3 regions of the Paenibacillus rhizoplanae genome follow, and region 3 is predicted to be linked to each of the others. Evidence: riboswitches for the same ligand, from Rfam matches in the RefSeq annotation. Region 3 holds a riboswitch; each other region holds the start of a gene.
The links. Region 3 has a riboswitch for cyclic di-GMP ahead of ACFSX3_RS17480 (anti-repressor SinI family protein). Riboswitches for the same ligand answer to the same signal wherever they lie in the genome.
Positions count from the first base shown of each region.

Region 1: another riboswitch for cyclic di-GMP. It lies ahead of ACFSX3_RS09755 (thiamine pyrophosphate-binding protein); the one in region 3 lies ahead of ACFSX3_RS17480 (anti-repressor SinI family protein).
Region 2: another riboswitch for cyclic di-GMP. It lies ahead of ACFSX3_RS27015 (PA14 domain-containing protein); the one in region 3 lies ahead of ACFSX3_RS17480 (anti-repressor SinI family protein).

Region 1 covers NZ_JBHUKY010000020.1:6,985-15,068, forward strand. The annotation lists gene ACFSX3_RS09730 (ATP-binding protein) at 1-510, shown strand, start outside; gene glpK (glycerol kinase GlpK) at 630-2,144, shown strand; gene ACFSX3_RS09740 (3-oxoacyl-[acyl-carrier-protein] synthase III C-terminal domain-containing protein) at 2,247-3,239, opposite strand; gene ACFSX3_RS09745 (hypothetical protein) at 3,377-3,727, opposite strand; gene ACFSX3_RS09750 (carboxymuconolactone decarboxylase family protein) at 3,879-4,259, opposite strand; gene ACFSX3_RS09755 (thiamine pyrophosphate-binding protein) at 4,309-5,922, opposite strand; cyclic di-GMP riboswitch class I at 6,070-6,166, opposite strand; gene ACFSX3_RS09760 (methyl-accepting chemotaxis protein) at 6,668-7,918, opposite strand; gene ACFSX3_RS09765 (helix-turn-helix transcriptional regulator) at 7,993-8,084, opposite strand, start outside.
Region 2 covers NZ_JBHUKY010000068.1:159,944-168,027, forward strand. The annotation lists gene ACFSX3_RS26990 (glycosyltransferase family 4 protein) at 1-345, shown strand, start outside; gene ACFSX3_RS26995 (glycosyltransferase family 4 protein) at 342-1,481, shown strand; gene ACFSX3_RS27000 (glycosyltransferase) at 1,584-2,684, shown strand; gene ACFSX3_RS27005 (UDP-glucose dehydrogenase family protein) at 2,689-4,029, shown strand; gene ACFSX3_RS27010 (sugar phosphate nucleotidyltransferase) at 5,057-6,430, shown strand; cyclic di-GMP riboswitch class I at 6,568-6,648, shown strand; gene ACFSX3_RS27015 (PA14 domain-containing protein) at 6,663-8,084, shown strand, end outside.
Region 3 covers NZ_JBHUKY010000030.1:47,761-55,844, reverse strand. The annotation lists gene ACFSX3_RS17485 (2-oxoglutarate dehydrogenase E1 component) at 1-1,854, opposite strand, end outside; cyclic di-GMP riboswitch class I at 2,350-2,453, shown strand; gene ACFSX3_RS17480 (anti-repressor SinI family protein) at 2,488-2,631, shown strand; gene ACFSX3_RS17475 (helix-turn-helix domain-containing protein) at 2,777-3,109, opposite strand; gene ACFSX3_RS17470 (TasA family protein) at 3,369-3,959, opposite strand; gene ACFSX3_RS17465 (TasA family protein) at 3,999-4,595, opposite strand; gene sipW (signal peptidase I SipW) at 4,695-5,297, opposite strand; gene ACFSX3_RS17455 (hypothetical protein) at 5,299-6,624, opposite strand; gene ACFSX3_RS17450 (aldo/keto reductase) at 7,189-8,084, opposite strand, start outside.

The DNA.
Region 1 (8,084 bases), on a different contig from region 3:
ATGGAAGCAGGACATACAGATATGCTTAAGGCTCAGGTAGATGTGGGAGAATTGCTGGAGCGGGTATACCGCAAGTTCTCCGTCAGAGCCAAGGAGCGGGATATTATGCTTGAACTGAAGCGGCCCGAGCAGGAGCTGCTGCTGGGGGCTGCCGATGAAGACAAGCTGGAGCAGGTGCTGACCAATCTGCTGGATAATGCCTTCCGCCACACCCCGGCGGACCGGAGAATCTCCATTCTGGCAAGCACAGTAGTGCTGGAGGGCAGGAGTCTGGTGGAGATCGCGATCAGAGACCAGGGGGTTGGAATCAATCCCGAGGATCTGCCGTTTATCTTCGAACGCTTCTACAAAGCCGATAAAGCGCGTCTGCGCGGGGAGTCGGGCGGTACGGGGCTGGGGCTGGCGATCGTGAAGAATATCGTCGAATCGCATCATGGCAGCATTTACGCCTCCAGCAAGCTCGGAGAAGGCACCACATTTACCCTGCGGCTTCCTGTCGAAAAACAGTAAACCAAGACCATGCATGACAGCGCCTCTGAGAGCAGAGGTGCTTTTTGTTGAAATCACCACATTAATATTGTTCATCGTGAAACATATTTCAAGCTAAGGCTTGCAGGAGGCTGGGCATTATGATCTTATCCTTGGACCAAGGTACTACCAGCTCACGGGCAATTCTCTTTGATGCAGAGGCGGAAATGATCTCGCAAGGGCAGTATGAGATCAAGCAATCCTTTCCCCGCCCAGGCTGGGTTGAGCATGACCCGGAGCAGATCTGGGAAAGTCAGCTTGCAGCAGCGAGAGATGCCATTGCAGCAAGCTCCTTACCGGCTGATCACATAACGGCTATCGGCATTACCAACCAGCGGGAGACGGCACTTATATGGGATAAAATCACAGGAGTGCCGATCTATCCGGCTATTGTCTGGCAGGACCGCCGGACGGCAGACCAATGTGAGGAGCTGAAGTCACGCGGGATGGCCGGAGTCATTGCGGACAAGACGGGGCTGGTCATTGACGCGTATTTCTCGGCCACCAAGCTGGCGTGGATTCTGGATCATGTGCCGGGAGCAAGAGACCGGGCAGCCAAGGGAGAGCTCCTGGCGGGAACGATAGACACCTGGCTGATCTGGAAGCTGACCGGGGGCGCTGTACACGCTACAGACGTTACCAATGCTTCAAGAACGATGCTGTATAACCTGCACGAGCGCCAGTGGGATGAAGAGCTGATGGACACGCTGCGTATTCCGCCGTCCATACTGCCGGAGGTAAGGATGTCGGGCGGAGACTTCGGTGTCTGTGACCCGCAGTGGTTCGGTCTGGAGATTCCTATCCGGTCGGTGCTGGGGGACCAGCAGGCAGCACTCTTTGGCCATACCTGTCTGGAAGCCGGCAGTGCGAAGAATACCTATGGAACAGGTTGTTTCATCCTTATGAATACAGGCACTGAAGCTGTGGCATCCAGTCACGGCCTATTGACCACAGTAGCCTGGGGCATGGGCGATGAGCTCTATTATGCGCTGGAGGGCAGTGTGTTTGTGGCTGGAGCGGCAGTGCAGTGGCTGCAGGAGGGGCTGGGGCTGATCGTCGCGCCCGCTGACTCGGAAGAGAAGGCCAGCGAGGTGGACGAGAGTGAAGGGGTTGTGGTGGTGCCGGCCTTTACCGGACTGGGTGCGCCTTACTGGGATATGTATGCGCGGGGTGCCATATTCGGCTTGACGCGGGGTACCACCTCCGCACATCTGGTACGGGCGACGCTGGAATCACTGGCCTTCCAGTCCCGTGATGTCATCGACGCCATGCAGAAGGATGCCGGCATGCCGCTCACCGGGCTAAGAGTGGATGGCGGTGCGGTGCGCAACAATCTGCTGATGCAGTTCCAGGCTGATATTCTGGGCAGCGAAGTGACACGTACAACCTATGCGGAGACTACGGCACTTGGTGCTGCGCTGCTCGCCGGGCTCACCTCCGGAGTATGGACCCGTGAGCAGCTGGAGAGCTTCAACACCGCCGAGAAGGTCTTCTCGCCGCAGATGGAGCCGGAGGAGCGGGAACGCAGATACGGCGCCTGGCAGGATGCTGTGTCGCGCACGATGGGCTGGGAGAAGCATGAGGGTAAGCGCGAGGCAGACGTTAGAGCAGAGTAGTGGTATAGAACAGAAACGGCCCGCTGGCAGAAACTCTGCAGCGGGCCGTTTTTTTAATTGAAAATATAAGAAATTATATATTTCACACGATAAACGGTAAGATTAGTACTCCATTACAAATGCGACATTCTGCCATCCGGCACCTACGGTCCAGAACAGGACCTTGTCTCCACGTTCAAGCTGCCTTGTAGTGACGGCTCTGTGAAGGGCAATGAACGGGCTGCTGGTCGAGGTATAACCGAACTCGTCGCCTATGTAGACTGCGACCTCAGGGTCAATGCCTATTTTGCCGGAGACCGCCTTGATGTTCGGAAGAGACAACTGTGAGAAGCAGGCAGCCTTGACCGACTCGGGGGCAATCCCGTTGTTGCTTAGCAGGGTGTTGATCGATTCGGAGGCGGCATCCACACAGATGGAATCATCGAACGGTATGAACTTCACATTGAACTCTCCTGCGGCAACACCGGCGCGTCCGAGCTGAGCCAGGCCTTCTGCCGGGAAAAGGGAGTTGCCATACACACAGGTGTCTGTCTGATAGATAGAGTCTATGAAGCCGACCGAATGCTCATCGCGTTCCAGGATGAGCGCGGCAGCGGCATCACCGAAGTTCGCATAATACACCGGATCATTCTTGTCCGCATGCGGCGCTACGTAATCGGAGCCGATGACCAGGGCGCGGCGGATTCTCGGGTTCGCCATCATCTGGCGGCTGACCTGTTCAACCGAAGCGGTCATTCCGGCACAGTTGGCATTGCTATCAATACAGATGGTATGCGAAGCGCCGTTAATCAGGCGGTGAATCATCAAGGAGTTCGTTGGAAATATATATTCAGGGGTCTGGCTTGCATAAGCGATCAGGTCAATATCAGGGCCGGTTAGACCGGTCTTCTCCAGAACATTGCTTGCGGCTTCAAAAGCCATTGTCAGGGAGTTCTCATTCGGGCTGTCGATGCTGTAGCGGTTCTCACGGCCCAGAGTAGCCAGCAGTCCACGGATATCAATACCTTTGTCGTCAAAATGCTGAATGAAAAAGTCATTGCCGATTCTTTTGCCTGGATGGTAGATATCAATGTCCTTAATACGAATCCCAGCCATAGTGTAGACCCCCCAAAAGTTTTGTTGGCTATACTTCCTCGAATATATTCCGCAAACTCGCATCATAAACAGTCAAGCGGACTGGGTGTACTAAGCCGTGAGTTTCAAGCAGATGATTTTGGTTTAAAAAAGATTAACTAAGCTTGTACGGTTGAAGTGATCTCCAGGTTCTCAAGTCCGGCTTTGCGGCCCAGGCGTGCCAGCTGCATTTTGAGGATCGGGTTATTCTCCAGGGTAAGACTTACTTTCTGGAAGCCGTCTGCCTTGAACATGATGAAGCAGCCTTCAAGCAGCGGCACAACATCAGGAGCGGTTACATTCAGCTTGCGGCAGTCGATATCCAGCGCATATTCAGCAGGGGTAATCGGGTTGATGGTCTGCTGGTAAGCCTGAATAGATTTGAGTCCGTCCTCGTTAGAAAAGGTTCCTTCCAGCTCAATATTGATTATTTTCTTCGCAGTGTCTGTCTTCAAAATAAATTGTCCCATGTTGATCTCTCCCTAAGTGTAAGTTTTAATACCTCCAAAATATCGTTCCTGCGACTCTATTCGACAAACCGCAGTTGAATTTGGGATATTTTACCTCTATTATAACCAGATCCGTCTAAAATTCGCAACCAGAAAGTCGAAAATTGTAGAATTATGAAGATTTTTCTCTGATCTCCTCCAGGGTATCCAGCAGCACATTAAAGGCCGAAATCACCCGGGGGGCACCGATACAAGGAACCAGATGCAGCAGCACACCCTTGATCTGCTCAACGGTCATGCCAACACGGAGCGCCATTACATAATGAACACCTAACTGCTCATATTGCCCCATCGTAATCAGAGACGAGATCACCGCAATCTCTTTCCAGTCAGAGCCAATCGTGGTCCGTTGAAAAATATCGCCATAGGCATTGCCCATGATATATTCGGCTAATTCCGGAAAATGCTCTTTGATTGGAGCCAGTGCCTTGGCCCCATAATCTCCAGAGAGATCAGTGAAATGTTCAAGTCCGCTGTTCATGTTCTTGTTCACGCTTTGGCCTCCTGATAGTAGGTTAGTAAAGGTGTGGGATACGGCTTCCTTACGTTAGATCCAGTGTACGGTGGGCCGTAGGAGGCATCTCATCTCGGTCAGTCAACAGCTCAATGACAGCTGCCTTGTTAAGGGCTACAGCTTCGCGGATTGCCGCTTCGAACTCTTCCTGCGTCTCACATCGGAAGCCGGCTGCACCCAGAGATTCGGCGAATTTCACGGCATCCATCGGAACCTCGAAGATCGTACCGTCAATCCGGCCGGTAGTTTTCTCCATGCCCTTGAGCGCCATATCCAGCTGCATATTGTTCACCACGATGAAAATCACCGGAATGTCCTGGCAAACGGCGGTGTTTATTTCAGCTCCGAGCATCATAAAACAGCCGTCCCCGGTAATACAGAAGACAGTCTCCCCGGGTGAGGCGGTCTTGGCGCCGATCGCCATGCCAATTGAATTGCCCATGCAGGCAAAGTAGGCATCGAATATGAAGCTGCCGGGCCTGCGCACATTGAACCATTTCACAGCATTGAAGCCATGGCTGCCGTCATCTACAAACACGCTGCTGTTGTACGGAATCAGATCGCTCATCGTGCTCAATACCGAAGCCAGAGAGAGCCCGTCCAGCACGGGCAGCTCGTCATTGTAAGCATTGGAGATTGTGATTTCATGCTTGGTAACCTCAGAGGAGTCCAGCTTCTGGAGATACAGCGCCAGGTTGTCCCGCAAATCCCCGCCGACAGCGATGGTGGATGAGGACAGTATTTTGCCGACAAAGGTTGGATCTACATCGAACTGGATCAGCTGCTGGGGATGATTCTCCAGCTTGAGGTTGCAGATGGTCATATCGCTGAGACGGGAGCCCAGAACAATGAACAGGTCGCTATTGTTCAGTAATTCATCCCCGTGCGAGGAGCCGCCAACGCCGACAGGACCGTGATAGAGCGGGTGATCATAAGCTATGGCGCCTTTGCCGCCTGGAGAGGTGACTACAGGAATGTTGAAGGTTTCGGCCAGCTGGACCAGTTCCTGATGGGCCCCCGAGCGGTTGACGCCTTTACCGGCAATGATCAGAGGTCGGGCGGATTCATTGATCGCCGAGATAACCCGTTCATAGTTTTGGTAGCTGACCAGCCCTTCGCGTTCCGGCAGAACAATCCGGCATTCCGCGAGCCGCTCTGTCTGCACATCAAACGGAATGCAGAGATGGACCGGACCTTTTTTGTCACCGAGGGCGATGGATAGGGCATGGTTGAAAATCGTGCTGAAGTGATCGCCGCGTTCAACAAGCTTGCTGAAGAGGGTGGCCGGCCGGAACATATCCGCCAAATCAGCCAGATAGGAAGAGGAATCCTGACATTGGGGAATGCCCAGCTCCTTGATGGACTGGTGGCCAGTGATAAAGAGGACGGGAAGATTATTGGCCTTGGCATGCGCTGCTGCGGTGAGCAGGTTCGTTCCGCCCGGACCGGAGGTGCCGAAGGCTACCCCGAGGCTGCCGGTCTTCAGAGCATAACCGCCGGCTGCGAAGCCGGAGCTGGATTCGTGCCGGCCGGGAATAAACTGAATGCCATAGTCAACCATTTTCAAAGCGATGGGGCAAATAGACTTGCCAATGATTCCAAAAGAATGTGTCACTCCTAGATTACGTAATGCTTCCGCCATATAATCTGCAACTGTCTTCAGAACATCCACCCCGCAAGTTGTTATTTGTATACGTCAGCAATAGAAAACCTGTACTCAAAAATAGGAGCACAGGCCTGTTGCACGAATCACCATAATCAAACGCGAAACCTAAGGCGTTCACAGTTTTTCAGCAACCTGGCTGTCATGATCCCACTTCAGAAATGAGACTGTAGATCCATGGCTTTGCGTCATTCCCTTTCGGTGAATTTTGCCGGTATGCGGTTATAAATTAAGCAAAGGAGAATTTTCCTTTACAATATATTCCTTGCTCCTCTTTTGTCAATAACCCTTGTGAGAAGAAGCTCGGAATTTAGCGAATATTCAGGAGTAAAAATCGCTAGATATTTGGATTTTCAAACTTTTGAAAATGGTTGTCTCTGGAAGACTAAAGTCTTAAAATGCAAATGAATATTAAGGGCTATAATTTTGGAAAGTGAGCACAAAGCCTCATTGCATCCCGGGTTCGCTGCAAAACGTTATGATTTTATGAGAAATACAGGATTGAAATATCTGTTAATAGGTCTTAAGTATTGGCGTGGTGGAGAGTCTGCTACTAGTTAAGCTATGGTACTAGAACATTTATAGTAAAGAAGTGCAAAACAGGATTCTTCGTGTTATGCACAATTTCAACAATTTGTGAATATTACATAACACTCTTTGTTCTGCCCAAAAAAAGAGACACCTCCCGCAGAAAATTCCGCAGGCGTGTCTCTTTGTGCCGAGGCTAAAATTTGAAAATATGAATCGTTTTTTGCAGATTGAAGACTGCGGAGGTCATCTTCTCTGTCTCCTCAGCTACGGATTGCAGCGCGTGAATCTGTTCGTTCATCGCTGCGGATACCTCTTCGGTCCCTGCGGCGGTCTCCTGGGTGATGGCTGAGATATTCTCGATCGCCCCGGAGATCTTGAGCGCGCTCTCCAGCATAAGATCACTCTCTGCGGAGAAGGAGGAGATCTGCTCGGTTATGTATTGGACGCTATGTACAATTTGAGCAAAGATATTGGCCGTCTCCGTTATCATCTCATTCTGTACCTGGACTACCTCTTCGTTGATGGCGATGTTATCAATGGCCTGCTTGATATCCGCTTCAATGCTGCGTACCAGCCCGAACACCTCTTTGGTTGAAGCGGTGGATTCCTCGGCCAGTTTGCGCACCTCCTGGGCAACGACAGCGAAGCCACGGCCATGCTCGCCTGCACGGGCGGCTTCAATGGAGGCATTGAGTGACAGAAGGTTGGTCTGTTCAGCAATTTCGGTAATCGTCTTGGTAATCATCGTAATGCCGCGCGCGTTCTGCGACAGGGCTTCGATCGTATCCGCCACCTTCTGGGTAGCCTGGATGTTCTTGCGCATGCCTTCAGCTTGGGTATCCACCGATTGCCGTCCCTGTTCAACCAATTCCAGCGTATGTACAGAGCGTCTATTCATTTCCTTGGTGGAATTCGTATAATTGGAGACTTTGGTTTCGATATCCTTGATCGATTCGGTCATATCAGCGATATCCACCGAGATCTCGTTAGCACCGAGAGCCAGTTCATTGGAGGAGGAGGCCACCTGTGCCATTACAAACTTCAGGTTCTGATTCTTGTCTTCAATCCCGCGGCTGGCGTCCATAACCTGACGGGTAATCTGTGAGGCATCGGTGAGAATTTTTTTGAGCTTGTCAATCATGGTGTTGAAGGAGCGGCTAATGTCGCCCATGGAGCCATTCTCGTCGGCACGGCTGGTGAAGTCGCCTTTGGCAATCGTGTGCGTCACATTGGAGATGTCCTCGAAAGAAGATGTAAGCGTTCTCTCGATAAAGCGCGCAAGCGGGTAAGTCAGTGCTGCCAGGACTGCGACAAGAACAATGCCGATCAGCAGCCTGTCCATAAGGATTAGCGTGATTAAGACAGGAACAGCGAATAAAGCGGCAACCAGGTAACATCCGGTGACGATTTTTTGTTTCAACGGCAGCTTGTTCATCCAGTCCATAATGTAAAGTTCCCCCTATAAATAATAATGTGTATTGTAATATTATAGGGGATACTAGTGCATTTGGTCTATTATTAAAAATCGTATAATGCTGCCGCTTCACGCAGAGCCGAAGCAACCGTATCCGCAAGCTCAGGCGGTGCGGTCACCTTGATGCCCTGACCCA
Region 2 (8,084 bases), on a different contig from region 3:
TCTTATTATCAGGCAGCGGATATGTTCGTCGTTCCTTCCCAGGCGCTGGAAGGCTTCGGCCTGATCACCGTTGAGGCTCTGGCCTCGGGGCTGCCGGTAATGGCGACTCCGGTTGGCGGCAACAAGGAGATCCTCCAGGGCTTCCGCCCGGAGCTGCTGTTCAAGAGTGCAGCCAGCGAGGATATGGCGGAAGGCATGATTCATATGCTGAGCAACCGCAAGCTGCTGCCCGGCCGGGATGAATGCCGGAATCATGTGCTGGAGAAGTACACCTGGCAGCATGTAGGCGATCAAGTGGAATCTGTGTTCCTCGAAACCTTGGGAAAGGGTGTGAGCGTAGGATGATCAAAGTCGCTTATATTGATCACACCGCCAAATGGAGCGGGGGCGAGGTCGCCCTGTTCAACATCCTCACCAACATTGGTGAGCAGATTGAGCCGCTGGTGATCCTGGCCGAGGAAGGGACGCTGGCTGAACGTCTGCGGGAGAAGGGCATCGATGTCCGCATTATTCCGCTGGATGAGAGCATCCGCAGCCGTGGCCGCAATGCCGTGAACCTCGGGGCTCCGGCGGCTGCGATGAAACTGCTGGCGTATGGCCGCAAGCTGGCTCCGCTGCTGAAGGAAGAGAAGGTGGATTGTGTGCATACCAATTCCCTGAAATCAGCCTTTTACGGAGCCGTCGCTGCCAAAAAAGCAGGCGTGCCGCTGATCTGGCACATCCGCGATCACATCGGAGCACCTTATCTGAAGCCGGTTGTCGCCAAGGCGATCCGGCTGCTGTCACGCCTGCTGCCGAACGGGGTCATTGCCAATTCCCACTCCACGCTGAATGCGCTGGAGCTGCCGCGCTCGAAGAAGACACTGGTCGTCTACTCGGCCTTCGCCAAAGCCATCGGTGAAGGCATCGGTAAGCGGGACCAGAAGGACTTCAACGTTCTGCTGGTCGGACGGCTCGCTCACTGGAAGGGCCAGCATATTGTGCTGGAAGCCGCGAAGGCCTTCAAGCATGACAGCCGCGTGAAGTTCTGGCTGGCCGGTGACGCGCTGTTCGGCGAAGAGGAATACAAACAGGGATTAATGCAGCAGATGCAGCAAGGGGACATCACCAATGTCAGCCTTCTGGGTCATGTGGATGATATACAAGGACTCATGAATAAAGCGGATTTACTGATTCATACGTCGATCACCCCTGAGCCGTTCGGCCAGGTTATCGTCGAAGGTATGGCGGCCGGACTGCCGGTGATCGCCTCCAATGAAGGCGGACCGGTGGAGATTGTGGTTCCTGGTGAGACAGGACTGCTGATCCAGCCCGGAGATGCTACTGTACTTGCAGATTCCATCACCTGGATGCTGAACCATCCCGAAGAGCGTAGACGGATGGCGGACAATGGAATGAGACGGGTGAAAGAGCATTTTGTCATCGAGAACACGGTCAAGGACATCGTCGCTTACTACAAAGGTCTGCTGGCTGTCACCTGATCCTCCCGCTCACGATAATGATTAAGGCTTGCATCACATCTGTTTCAGCCATGCGTTCACTGCTTGATGATGCTGCTCCAAAAAACTTTGAGGATGATTCACATGAAAATTGCGATAGCGCACGATTATTTAATCCAGATGGGCGGGGCGGAACGGGTGGTGGAGGTCTTTCATCACATGTATCCGGAAGCTCCGATCTTCACAACGGTTTTTAACGGAAGCCGCCTGACCGATAACCTCAAAGACGCGGATATCCGCGCCTCCTGGCTGCAGAACATTCCGGGAGTGAAGCGGAATTTCAAAGGGGTGCTGCCGCTCTACCCTATGGCTGTCCGCGATTTGGACTTCAGCGGGTATGATATCGTCCTTAGCTCCAGCAGTGCTTTTATGAAAAGCATCCAGGTGCCCGAGTCCACCTTCCATCTGTGCTACTGTCATACGCCGATGCGTTTCGCCTGGGACTATGACACGTACATGGAGCGGCAATCGAATTCCGGGTTGTTTAAAAGACTGCTCAAGGTGTATATGCAGCGGCTCAAGAGCTGGGACCAGCGCACCTCCAAAAATGTAAATCAGTTCGTCGCCAACTCTTCTGTCGTGAAAACGCGGATTCAGAATTATTACCACCGGGATTCCGATGTCATCTTCCCGCCGATCAATACAGCCCGCTTCAGCAGCTCCTCGAACATTGGAGATTATTATCTGATTGTCTCGCGGCTGGTCTCCTACAAGCGGATCGATCTGGCGGTGGAGGCGTTCAACCGTAACGGGCTTAAGCTGTATATTGTCGGGGACGGACCGGACAGGAAGCGTCTGGAAGGCATGGCTAAGGGGAATGTATCTTTTCTGGGCCGGCTGGAGGATGAGGAAGTTACAGGGCTGATGTCCCAGTGCCGGGCGTTTGTTTTCCCGGGGGAAGAGGATTTCGGCATCACGCCGCTGGAGGCGAATGCCGCTGGAAGACCGGTCATCGCCTATCAGGCCGGGGGAGCGCTGGACACGATTATTCCATACGTTAACGGCGTATTTTTCCAGCACCAGGAAGTTGATGATTTGCTTAAGGCTATTGATGAGGTGGAGGCCTATGCGTGGGATATCGACCAGATTATGGGCCATGCACGCAAATTCGATGAGCAGGCGTTTATGGTTCAGTTCAAGCAGTATGTGGAACAGGCCTACGTCAATTTCCTAAAAGGAGGATGAAACTATGAAACTCGCAGTAATTGGTACCGGCTATGTAGGACTTGTATCAGGCGTCTGCTTCACCTTGAACGGGAATCATGTCATCTGTGTGGATAAGGATGAGGAGAAAATCAATAAGCTGAACCGGATGGAATCCCCCATCTATGAGCCGGGCATTGAGGCCTTGATCGAAATGAATCTGCGCGAGGGCCGGCTAAGCTTCTCGTCCGATCTTCAGGAGTCGGTCCGCCGCTCCGATATCGTTATTCTTGCCGTAGGTACTCCTTCACTGCCGGGCGGCGAAGCCGATCTGAGATACATTGAAGGGGCAGCTACCGAGATTGCCCAGGCGATGGAGGGCTACAAGATTATCATGACCAAGTCGACGGTTCCCGTTGGCACCAATGAGCGAATCCGCAAGCTGATCGCCTCCCATACAAATCATCCCTTCGATATCGTCTCTGCCCCTGAATTCCTCCGTGAAGGCTCTGCGATCCGCGACACGCTTCATCCCGACCGAATTGTCATCGGACTCGATAATCCGGCGCTGGAGCCGACGATGCGTGAGCTTCATCAGGGATTTACGGACAACGTATTCGTTACAGATATCCGCAGCGCGGAGATGATCAAATATGCGTCTAACGCTTTTCTGGCTACGAAGATATCGTTCATTAACGAGATTGCCAACATTTGCGAAAAGGTAGGAGCTGATGTAACCGAGGTGGCAGAGGGGATGGGCATGGACCGGAGAATCGGATCTACCTTCCTGCAGGCCGGAATCGGCTATGGAGGCTCCTGTTTCCCGAAAGATACCAATGCGCTGATCCAGATCGCCGGCAATGTGGATTATGAGTTCAAGCTGCTCAAATCAGTCGTCGAGGTGAACAAAGGCCAGCGGTTCATGATCATCTCCAAGCTGCATGAATCTCTGGGCAGCCTGCGCGGCGCCGTAATCGGTATCTGGGGGCTTGCGTTCAAGCCTAATACCGATGATGTCCGCGAGGCACCGGCCCGCGAGATCGTCGAGGCGCTCGTCGCCGAGGGAGCAATTGTGAAGCTGTATGATCCTATTGCCGCGGACAACTTCCGTAAGGAATATGATCACCCGCAGCTCCGCTGGTGCGGACTGGCCGAAGAAGCCGCTGAAGGCAGCGACGCCGTCTGCCTGCTGACCGACTGGAGCCAGTTCAAGGAGATCAACCTGCACCAGCTGGCGGGAACCATGCGCCGCCAGGTGCTGATCGACGGCCGCAACGTCTATACCAAAGAGCAAATCGAAGGCACCGGCCTCGAGTACATCTCCGTCGGCCGCCCGCAGATGGGCGGGCTTAGCGGATTCTCCGCCAGCGTGGCTGGCGCGGTGTAGAGCGGCGATCCACTTGATGCGTTACGCCGAAAGTGGGCCGCACGGCGAATGAGTGGGATAAATCCCATTAAATGCGCCGAAAGCGGGCTGGACGGCGAATTGAGTGGGATAAATCCCATTAAATGCGCCGAAAGCGGGATGGATGGCGAAATGAGAGGGATAAATCCCATTAAATGCGCCGAAAGCGGGATGGATGGCGAAATGAGAGGGATAAATCCCATTAAATGCGCCGAAAGTGGGCTGCACGGTGAAATGAAGAGTATAAGTACCCTTGATTTATCGGATGATGGCCGAATGGAGCAAATGAGGAGCACAAATGCCCCTGATTTCTCAGATTCAGACTGAATGGAGCAAATGAGGAGCATTAGTGCACCTGATTTCTTGAGTGCGGGCCAAATGGAGCAACTGAGGAGCACAAGCAAGTGCCCAGTACTTAACTAACTAGCTTCTGCCGCCGCGAACTTGTGCGGCGAGCCCTTGGCACAAGAGTCTTGAATCCCGGTCTTGAATCCCGGTCTTGAATCCCGATCTTGAATCCCATTGTCTTGGATTCTATTGCCCATACTCTTGTTCTCTCCAGCCGCTAACTAAATCAGCGGCGACGCCTTGGAACAAGCGGCACTTAAGAGTCTTTGAGCCTTTGAATTTTTCTCCGCCGCAACAGTAGGCGGCAACCAGGGATTCAACTGCTGCCGCGCAAGCATAGCGGCCGCCCCGCTCCCCTTGCCGCTACCACAAGCGGCAATATCGGATCTTTAGCCGGGAGCTTCGCCTGCGGGCGAAGCGGATGTAAAAGCACAGCCTGTTATGAAATGGAGCGGAGAGGAATTTTGGAGCTGTAGGAGCGTTAGCGTCCGCCTTTGTCTCCGGATGTTATCTGCTGCAAGCAATATAATCAACAACATCTGGAGACAACAGCGGCCGTAAGCCCAAAATTCCTTGCAGCGACCCTCATAACAGGCGGGATTTTAACTCACAGCTCCGCAACAAGAAATACCCAATAACAATACGATATGGAGGGTTCACTATGAAACTAGTACTTCTATCAGGCGGCTCCGGCAAGCGGCTCTGGCCGTTGTCCAATGATTCACGCTCCAAGCAATTTCTGAAGGTACTGGAAAGCCCGGCAGGTGAACCGGAATCGATGGTACAACGGGTATGGAGACAGCTGGAGGAGAACGGCATGGCCGGGTCCTCTTATCTGGCGACCGGACGCAGCCAGGTGGAGATGATCCAGAGCCAGCTCGGCAGCGAAGTGCCGATCATCGTGGAGCCGGAGCGGCGGGATACCTTCCCGGCCATTGCGCTGACGGCGGCCTATCTGTATTCCATCGCGGGGGTGTCCCCAAGCGAGACCGTGGCGATTCTGCCGGTGGACCCATACGTGGAATCCTCCTTTTTCGAAACGGTGCTGCAGCTGGAGAACACCATGCTGGTGAGCGGGGCGAACCTGGCGCTGATGGGCGTAGTTCCCGAGCATGCTTCGGAGAAATACGGCTACATTATTCCAACCGGCGCAGATGCGGGGGCCAATGGTTACCTGCAGGTCAGCCACTTCCAGGAGAAGCCGGACCGTGTGCAGGCCGAGGAGCTGATCAGCCAGGGCGCGCTCTGGAACTGCGGAGTGTTCGCCTTCCGTCTGGGTTACCTGCTGGATATCCTGCAGCGCAAAGGGCTGCCGCTGAATTACGAAGAGCTGCAGAAGCAGTATAAGCTACTGTCCTCGATCAGTTTTGATTACGAAGTGGTGGAGAAAGAGGAGAACATCGTCGTACAGCCATACGCCGGATTCTGGAAGGACCTGGGTACCTGGAACACCCTGACCGAGGAAATGACCAGCAACCATGTCGGCAAAGGCTTTGTGACCGCTGACTCCGAGGGCACCTGCCTCATTAACGAGCTGGATATTCCGATTACGGTAATCGGGGCGAAGGATCTAATTATCGCCGCCAGCCCGGACGGCATTCTGGTGACGCACAAGACTGAGAGTCCGCGGATCAAGGAAGTGCTGAAGTCTTTTGAACAAAGACCGATGTACGAGGAGCGCCGCTGGGGTCACTACAAGGTGATTGACTATGTGAAATATGACGAGGGCAACGAGGTGCTGACCAAGCGGATTTTCATCAATGAAGGTAAAAATATCAGCTATCAGCTGCATCACAAACGCAGTGAAATCTGGACCTTCATCAGCGGAGAAGCCAGCATTGTCATCAATGAGAAGATGCATACGGTGAAGGCGGGAGATGTGGTGCGGATACCGGAAGGAACCAAGCATGCCATTCTTGCTCTTACCGATGTGGAGTTCATTGAGGTGCAGACGGGGTCGGAGCTCGTAGAGGAGGATAACATTCGTATTACTCTGGACTGGGAGGATATAGCTCTACATCAGTTCATTTCGTAGGTCTAACTTATCTATTTAACCAAATGTTACAATTTCAAATCAGGCATTAAGAACTATTTTTTGGGAAAATTTCGACATTACTATACATTAAATTTGCATAGAGACGATACTTAAGGTAAGAGGGATTGATCCTTCCAAAACGACAATGGCAAACCTAATCGAAAGATAGGGACGCAAAGCTATAGGGCCTTCGCAAGAGTGGCAGCCTGGCTACCGAAAGGAAGAGAATATTGTGAAAACTTACCGTAAGTCTCGTTTGTTCTGCGCTGTGTTGTCGCTGGCCGTGGTATTGTCTGCTGTACCCGTGGGACTGGGAATCGCCCCTTCCACCGTCAAGGCTGCCTCCTCGGAGGGAGGGCCAGTGAACCCTAATGCCTCCCCTGAGGCGGTCAAGCTGTTGAACAATCTGTATGATATCTCGGGAAATGGAATCATTACAGGCCAGCATGACTATTTCGAGAGTCCTGATGAGCTGAGCAACAAGCTGAAGGGAACAAGCGGACAATACGCAGCACTACATGGTTATGAGCTTGGAGCCATCGGTGGACAGAGTGAGAGCGGAGTAGCTGCACAACGCAAAAACATCGTCTGGAGTGCGACGAACTGGTCCAGAGCGGGCGGAATTGTCGCCATGACCTTCCACCAGAACCTGCCGGGCACCAAGCACGAATGGTCCAATGTGCAGAAGTCAATCACCCAAGCGCAATTCAACAAATACGTAACCCCCGGCACTACAGAGTATAATGCGCTGATTACCGATCTGGATAAAGTAGCTGTCTCTCTGAAAAGTCTGCGGGATGCTAAGGTTCCGATCCTGTGGAGACCTTACCATGAAATGAACGGCGGCTGGTTCTGGTGGGGGAAGAAAGATAATTTTACAGCCCTGTGGAATATTATGTATGACCGGTTCGTGAACGTTCATCAGTTAAATAATCTGATTTGGGTTTGGAACCCGAATGCGCCGAATGCCAACTCTGATCCCTATGCACGGACCTATCCGGGCGCGGACAGAGTGGATGTGCTGGCAGCAGATATATATAATAACGACTACTCGAATAAATATCATGATGATCTGACCAGCCTGGCTGGCGGCAAACCGATCGGCATCGGCGAGAACGGCGAAATGCCGAACATCTCGAAGCTGAAGCTGACCCAGCAGAATTATGTGTTCATGATGAACTGGGGCAAGATGCTCTATGAGAATAACAGCACGGCGACGATCAAGAATTTCATGAATGACAGCTACACACTAACCCGTGACCAATATAAGGCCTGGTCTGCTCCGGCGGCGGCTCCTAAGCCAACCGCAACGCCGACGCCTACAGCAACCCCAACACCGACGCCAACAGTAACGCCGACACCAACCGCAACACCAATGCCAATTCCGACACCAACTGTTGCGCCGATTCCGAAGCCGGTCCCAACCTCCGGTGAGACGGAGAATAAGCCTGCTCAGAATGGCTTGCTTGGAGAATACTTCAAGAACATGACGCTCTCGGGGACGCCGGTTATGGTACGTAATGACGACGTCATCAGCTTCAATTGGCGTCAGGGTACGCCTAATGCTGCACTCGGCATAGACTACTTCTCGATCCGCTGGAGCGGCCAGATTAAGCCGGCTTACAGTGAGACCTATCAGTTCTATACTACATCG
Region 3 (8,084 bases):
GAGGCGGATCGGCGTGCCATCCTTCAGGATGGTAGCGAAGGCAAGCGTCTCTGCCAGTGCCCAGTCCACCCGCTCTCCGTCATTCAGTGCATCCTTGCGGCGCTGCAATATCCGTTCCAGCTTCGGATAGACCTTGAAGCCGGCCGGTACGCGCAGCAGCTCGCGGTTAATCTCCTGCAGACCGGCCAGAGGGAAGGCAGTCGGACGCTGCTGGGGACTGTCGTTATCCAGCGCGACGGCGGTTTTGGACTCCGCATTCTTCTGCTTGCCTTCCTTCATCTGGTCGAAGGCCTGCTGAAGGACGCTCTCTGCCTCGGCAATCATATTCGTTACATCATCGGCTGTGATTACCTTCTCGCGCTCCAGGCGTTCTGCATAAGCGCGGTATACAGTAGGGTGGTTCCGCACCTTGCCGTATACAATCGGCTGTGTAGTCTCGGGATCATCCATTTCATTATGCCCGTGGCGGCGGTAGCCGATCAGATCAATCAGGAAGTCTTTCTTGAACATATGGCGGTAAGCGCTGGCCAGACGGACTGCGGCGATACAAGCTTCAGGGTCATCGGCATTGACATGCACGACCGGGATCTCATACCCTTTGGCCAAGTCGCTGGCATAATGGGTGGAGCGGGAATCCTCGCTCTCCGTGGTGAAGCCGATCCGGTTATTGACGATAATATGCACGGTACCGCCATTCTGATAACCCTGCAATTTGCCGATATTAAGCGTCTCAGCGACAATGCCCTCTCCAGGGAAGGCGGCATCGCCGTGCATCAGCACAGCCATGGCCTTGCTTGTATTCAGCTTAGGCATTCCCGGAGCGTTGCGCTCTTCCTGTGCGGCGCGTGTGAAGCCCTCGACTACAGGATTGACGAATTCAAGATGGCTCGGGTTATTGGCCAGCGTGATCCGGGTGCGTACGGTCTCGCCTTCGCGGACGGCACGGTCAGCCCCGAGATGGTACTTCACATCACCGCTCCAGCCGTAGGTCACGCCCATGGAGCCTTCCGAAGGGAACAGTTCTTTATTCGGCGAGTGATGGAACTCTGAGAAAATAATATCATAAGGCTTGCCCAGAATATGAGCCAGCACATTAAGTCTTCCGCGGTGGGCCATACCCATCAGGATATGCTCTGCGCCGTCATGCGCGGCAGCCCGCACAATCTCATCCAGCATCGGCACAAGGGCATCATTGCCCTCCAGGCTGAAGCGCTTTTGGCCGACGAAGGTCTTGTGCAGGAAGGTCTCGAAATGCTCCACCTGAATCAGCCGCTTCAGCAGCTCCTTGCGCTCCGTATTGTTAAGCGGGGCAGGGGAAGTCATCGATTCCGCCTGGCTGTTGAGCCAGCGCAGCTCGCGTTCATCATGTACATGCCCGAATTCATAGGCGATGGTCTGGGTATAGGCCTGGCGCATTCTGTGGACGGCATCCATCGCGGTATGCACATCCGCAGGGGCATTATCCCAGATCAGCGAAGCGGGCAGGGCATTAAGATCCTCGCGGGTAAGCTCGTAGGTCTCCAGCTCCAGCCATTTGGCCATCGGGTTCGTGCTGCGCTCCAGCGGGTCAATGTCTGCGGCCATATGGCCATATATACGAATATTGGCGATCAGCTTCGAGGCCTTGACAGCCTTCTTGAGCCACTGCGCATCTGCGGATACGGCAGGCCTTGGAGCCCTCTCGGCATCGGGTGCCAGTGGAGGGGGACCGGATACGGTGAAGAGATCGCGGTAATGTTGTTCAACAGAAGAGGGGTCTTTGACAAATTGCTCATATCTTTCTTGGATGTAGCCCAGGTTGGGGCCGTAGTATTTGCTCCATACTGTGTCGTTATAGGGCTCTTTGACTGCCATGAATAGGTCCTCCTAACGGATAAACTCCACGCGAGGCATCCAGTGTGCCACTTGGCGGAGCTGCAAATGTTTGCGGTTTCATTCTCATCCTATTGTGCTACTTTCCGGCGGGGTAATCAATTCATACTTTCGGTCAATCCGTTCGCAATTTGGCATGATTCATTACAGTATTCATACGGAACTATCATAAATAGAAAAAACTCACATAACTCTCCGTTATATAAACAAATGGGTAATTGTCTCTATACGATGGTGCGTGCAGCGGTAAGTCGGGGCGGTTAGAGTTCCCTTTAGTATATTTAAACTATTACATAGGGTTTGAACTTGGAACTGGAAATATTTATATAACCTGCTGGCAATTTCAGCTAAGTTTCCTCACATTTTAACATAAAAAAATTCCAGAAAACGACACACTAATCGCGTATGATCTTGTATAATGTTATTGCGGAGAACGGTTTCATCGATTCTTGCCAGATCCTTTCATGATGGAAAGGGTCCAGTAAAAGGTAAACCTGCCGAAAGACAGGGGCACAAAGTCTCGGATCTAAAGTAGAAATACTACAAAGTAGCAATACTACTATGATGGCCGGACTGCCTGGGGACGCGAAAATTCTAGGAGGAGATTTCTTGGATATGTCCAACCAGGGGAATGACGAGCTGCAGGCAGTTGATCTGGATTTGGAATGGGTAGACTTGCTGATGTCTGCCAAGCAGGCGGGGATCGCGGCGGAGGATATCCGCCGGTTTCTAAGCGAAAAGGCACTCCAGGCGATGTAAGGGCGGTCATCATTGTTCGGATACATACAGAAAAGGCACAGCGGCCGGTACGCTGTGCCTTTTCTGTATGCCTTTGAAAGGATGCCTTCGCCGAAGGTGGCCTCCCTGCCAAGTGAAGTCTTCCCGGCGGCATACAATACTACGTCTAGTTGTCCTTTTGATCCATGCGCCATTTCTGGTAATCGAGGAACTCCTTGAATTCCCGTTTGCTTATACCGGAGGCCATGGCCTCCTGAACCAGCCGGAACCATTCCCCGTCCAGAGCCTGTTCTTCCGTCTCTGCCAGCCCGCCATACAGCAGTGCATGAATGGATACCTGAAGCGCGTCAGCGATTTTTTCGATGAATTGAATGGAGGGGTTGGATTGAATGTTCCGTTCCACATTACTGAGGTATGATTTCGCCACATCAGCCTTATCCGCAAGCTCGGATAACGAATAGCCCTTCTCCAGCCGGAGTTTGTGGATGCGGCTTCCCATAGTATCTGACACGATTACAACGCCCTCCGTACTTTTTGGTAAAAGATAAGAATTTATAGGCTTCGCGCTATACATTCTCCTTATCTTTCTCGCTGAAACGGCACCGCCCGTTAAAGGGACAGCAAAGCCGTTTCCATTTGTAAGTATAACAAAAATCCGCAAATCGGACAAAATTCATTGAACCCGGCAGCCGGGAGAAAAGGAAAAGGCACACCCGGCCCGGTTGGGGAAGGATGTGCCGTCTTCATGGATTGCTGACCTACTTGGCTTCTCCCAGTCCTTGAAGTGCATCGAAGGTCCAGTTCAGAGCTAAGCCGTCACCCTGAAAAATGTTCTGATCGAGCGTGTTGTCTACGAATTCGAAAGCGATCTTGAAGGTCTTGGACCCGGCGGCGGCAATCCCTCCTGGCAGTACGCCTGCTGCTACGAGATCGTAGCTGGGGGTATTCTTCAGATCCTTCAGGGAGATCTCGGACAGCACATGACCGCTTAGTGAACCGCCGGTGTACGTACTATCTAGGAGCTTGACCTTGAAGTGGTCTCCGAGATCCTGGCCCGCGTTATCGCCCATGGCATCGGTCACGGTGTAAGTGGTGGCAAGCTTGAGGAGCTTGATATCCAGTGTGCCGTCATTGGACAAGGTGAAGGTGCGGACGGTGTAGTCTCCCGGCTTCAGATTCGTCAGCGCTACCGGAGTATTGAAGGAAGAGCCGAGCTTCAGCGTACCTGCGGCGAAGGTTGCCGTGCTGGTGGCTGTGGAGCTGAAGTAAGCGAAGGTGCCCCCGCCGATTAAAGACAAACCTAGTGCTGCCGATGCTACGCCAAGACCCAATGTTTTTTTGATACCCATGATTTATTTCCTCCTCGAATGGTTTGATTTGTTGTGGAATTATTTGAGACTGCCTTTTTCCTGGTTGGCTTCGAAATTCAGCGTCAGTGCAAGCGTATCGCCCTGATAATAGTTCTGCGGCTGGAGGGTCTCCTTGAAGGCAAACTGGATGGTCAGGTTATCCGAGGTACCGGCTTTAATGCCGGACTTCTCTCCGCCTAAGATCGCTCCGACAATTCCCCGGGCCACCAGATCGGGACTCTCCTGCTCCAGATCGGCCAGCGAGATGACCAGGAGCGGCGATTCTTTCTTATCCTTGTTCACGAGGAAGGTCACAATAATATCATCCTTGAAATTGTGGGAGCCGTTGTCTCCCTGAGCGTCTGTAATGGCGGATGAGGTGCGCAGTACCACTTTGGGAATATTGAGTGTCCCGTCATTTTTGAGTTTGAAGTCCCGTAAGACGGTATCACCCGGCTTGAGGTTGCTGAGATTAACAATGACGGAGGGATCAGATTGAAGTGATAAGGTTCCGTTGTTAAAAGAAGCTGAGGAAGTAGAAGTGCTGCTGAAGTAAGCGAAGGTGCCTCCGCCGACCAGGGTCAAGCCTAATGCTGCCGATACAACGCCGAGACCTAATGTTTTTTTGACGTTCATTTGTTCATCCCTCTCTTATGAGTCTGCTTTGTGCATAGCCGGTGCTTCCGGCAAGCTGTATTGTGGCTCCACGTTTCGTAAACGGGAGAGGACAATCGATCATTGTATGAGGTCAGTCAAAGTATCCGGCCCGCCGCCGCTGGTTGCGGAAGACGAGACGTTCTTCTTTTCCAGTGCCGCAACGGCCTTCCATGAAGAATACAGCGCGTAGAGGAGCAGAAGCAGTCCGGGAATAATCATCAGCACTACGCTTCCGGCTTTGGAGACTGCGAAGCTCATGGCATAGCCCACATAGGGGACGGTTACGCCGGTATACTCACCTACCACATTCGTGGAGCTGACGGCGGCGGTGTCGGCTGAATCATTATTGTCGCCCTTGGTAGTGTAGCTGGCTTCCCCCAGAGCACTGTTCAGCTCGGCAGCGACCACGCGGTGGGTGATCAGAATGTTATCGGGATTCAAAAAAGTGATCACATCGCCCTTCTGGAACCGGCTCATGTCCCCGCCCGGCTTAATGCCCACAATGGAACCGGTCTGAATGCCGGGCTCCATGGAGCCGGATAATACCGTCTTGATCTGGTAGCCGAAGAAGGTGGGCTCGCCGCCGGAGGCTTTGGAGATGACAACGGCTGTGATTAGCACCAGGAACACTATAAGAATCAGAGTGGAAATTATCGTATTGACTATTTTTCGGATGCGCATCTTATTCGCCGCCTTTGCTGGGTTCAGATTGTGGAGCCGGTGTAGCTGTAGGAGCAGGCTGCCCGCCGTCTATCACAGTGCCCGGAATTGGAATTTCGCTGCCGGGTTCATAATCTGGAGTCGCTTCCGGTAAAAGAATCTCAGGCGCCGGAGTGGCAGCCGGAGCAATAACCTCTGCTGCTGCTGAAGCTGTGGGGACTGGATTGTCCTGTACAGGAGCTGTGGGAGCGGGCTGCTCTCCCGGCTGGCTTTTGTCAGGAAGACTGGTTGCGGCCGGTTGGTTCTGGGCTTGTTCATGCTCCAGCTTCAGCTTCAGCGCTTCGTCAGCAGCCTTCTGCTTCTCTAAGGCGAGCCGTTCGGCTTCCTCCGCTCTGGATTTATCGGCCTTTTCAAGCGCCAGGCGTTCCTCTTCCTCTTGCTGTGCCTTTGCTTTGTCCTCAAGGGCCGTCTTGGCTTCAGCGATCTCTGCCAGCCGTTCCTGCAAGGTGTGGATGGTGGAGGACAGGGTATCTTTGGACGCCGTTAATTCGCTATTCATCTGCTCATACGTGTTCAGCAGCGCGGGGGATACCTGCGAATCTGCCTGATAGGCGCTGGTTACGAACGAGAGGATAGGCTCCTCAGCAGGGAAGCTGTAGTCATCCTCCCGGAGCAAGACACGGTCCGGATTGCCGGTGGGCAATGATCCGCCGATATCATGGATCGTGCCAAGGTAATGCATAATTCCGCTTAACGTCTCTGCCAGCGATTCCGATAGAATCCCGCTTTGATGAAGACTCTCCTGAAGCTGGTCGAAGAACTGTGCGTCACGGATTTCCAGACAGTTAGGGTCGAGATTCACCATATATCCTCCGAGCTTGTGCAGAATGGCCGCTGCATGGCCAATTTCCTGCAAAATTTGTTGCCAGACCATCCCATTGAAGCTCAGTTGCTTCTCCAATAGGTCGATCTCGCTGCCAGCTTGAGTGAGCTCAGCCGAGAGTTCGCCAGCCGCCTGATCCAGCTCCGTAAGCGATAGCTCTCCGGTAGCGACAGAAGTGTTGTACACTCCACTGATGCTATGGCTGCCAAGGGAAGATTTCAGCTCCATGAGGGTGCTTAGGTGCCCGCTGAATTCCGATAGCAGCTGTTCAATCTGACCCGGGAATACCGAGCACAGTCCGATGGAGCTGATCTGTTCCTGGGAGGTTTTGAACTCTCCATAGGTACTGCCGATCTGGCCCGAGGTGTACATCAGAAGCACGGATACCGCCATACCTGATTGCAGAATCCGCAGGCCGAGATTCCTGGCTTTTCGTTTGCGCCGCTTGGCAGATCTGGGGTACATAGCTAAGCCCCCTCTCAACTTGCTAATGAGTTATTCGTTATATTCGTTCTTTATAAAGAACGTTCTCGTAAGCAAATCATACACTGCGCCGCTTGGAAAAGAAAAATGTTAATTTCAGCGAAATGTTCGCAATAAAGTACGAATTGAGTGGGATATCTCGCTGTAACTGCGGTTATCGCTGTTTTTCACAAATGTTCTTTATAGAGAACAGTCGGCGGGCGTGGCTGGGAGGAGCGGAGAAAGGTGAGGGGGAGACTAGGGGGAGGTAAAGTGCATAGAGTTATTCGCTGATAGTGGGCGAGTGGTGGAAATGAGGGGCAATAGTGCCCCTGAATGGGGCGAAAGCCGGCGGCGAGCGTGAGGGGTGTGGGCCCAATGTATGCGAAAAACCAAACACAATTCGGATGCTGCACCAGTTGGCTAAATGATGGGGGTCTAGTGTATTCCGCCGCAAAGAAGGTACTATCCATACAAGGACAGTACCTCTCCGCTAGTTTTATGAAAATGTACGGTTTCAATGAATCTGAACCTGTTCATTCATGAGATTTCCAGTAAAATCCAATCTTAAGGAAGCTTCTCCCCGCGCGAGGTGACGTACAGCTCATACCATTCCTTGCGGGACAGCTCTAGCTGGTCTGCGCCTGCACAGGCGGCGATCCGCTGCGGATTCACGGTGCCGATGACGGGTTGGATGGCTGCGGGATGCGTCATTAGCCAAGCCAGCACGATGGCTTCGGGTGTCGTAGCCTTCTCGTCAGCAAGTCTCCGTACCATGGCCGCTGTATTCACAACATTCTCCGGCTGGCCTTCAAGCGGCCGTCCGCTGAAGAGTCCCTGGGCCAGCGGGCCCCAGGCCTGAAGCTGGATATTCCCGGCACGGCAATACTCCATGGTGCCCTCCGGGAACGTAATGTCCTTCCACGGGTCGCGGTTCACGCTGAGTACGGCGTCAACCCAGCTGATCCGGGACAGGCTCATATGCAGCTGATTGACAATGAACGGCTCGTCGCAATAAGTCTGTAACAGCTGGATCTGGGCAGCACTCATGTTGGAGACACCGAAGTGGCGCACCTTGCCGGAGGCCTTGAGCTGATGTAGCGCTTCCGCTACCTCTTCGGGGTCCATTAGCGGATCGGGTCGGTGCAGCAGCAGAATATCTATATACTCTGTGCCCAGCCGTGCGAGAGTTCCATCGACGCTGGACAAAATGTGCTCCCTGGAGAGGTCGAAGCTATTGGAGATATCGCCTGGCTCCATCAGCTTGATGCCGCATTTCGACTGGAGGAGGATGTCCCCGCGCAGCCCCGGCCGTTCCTTGAAGATCTGCCCGAATACCTTCTCCGCCTTGCCGCGGGTATAGATATCCGCATGATCAAAAAAATTAATGCCTATAGACAGCGCCGCATCCAGCGCCTCATGTCCCTGCTTCATATTCGAAGCGGTGACCGGTTCGCGGTCCC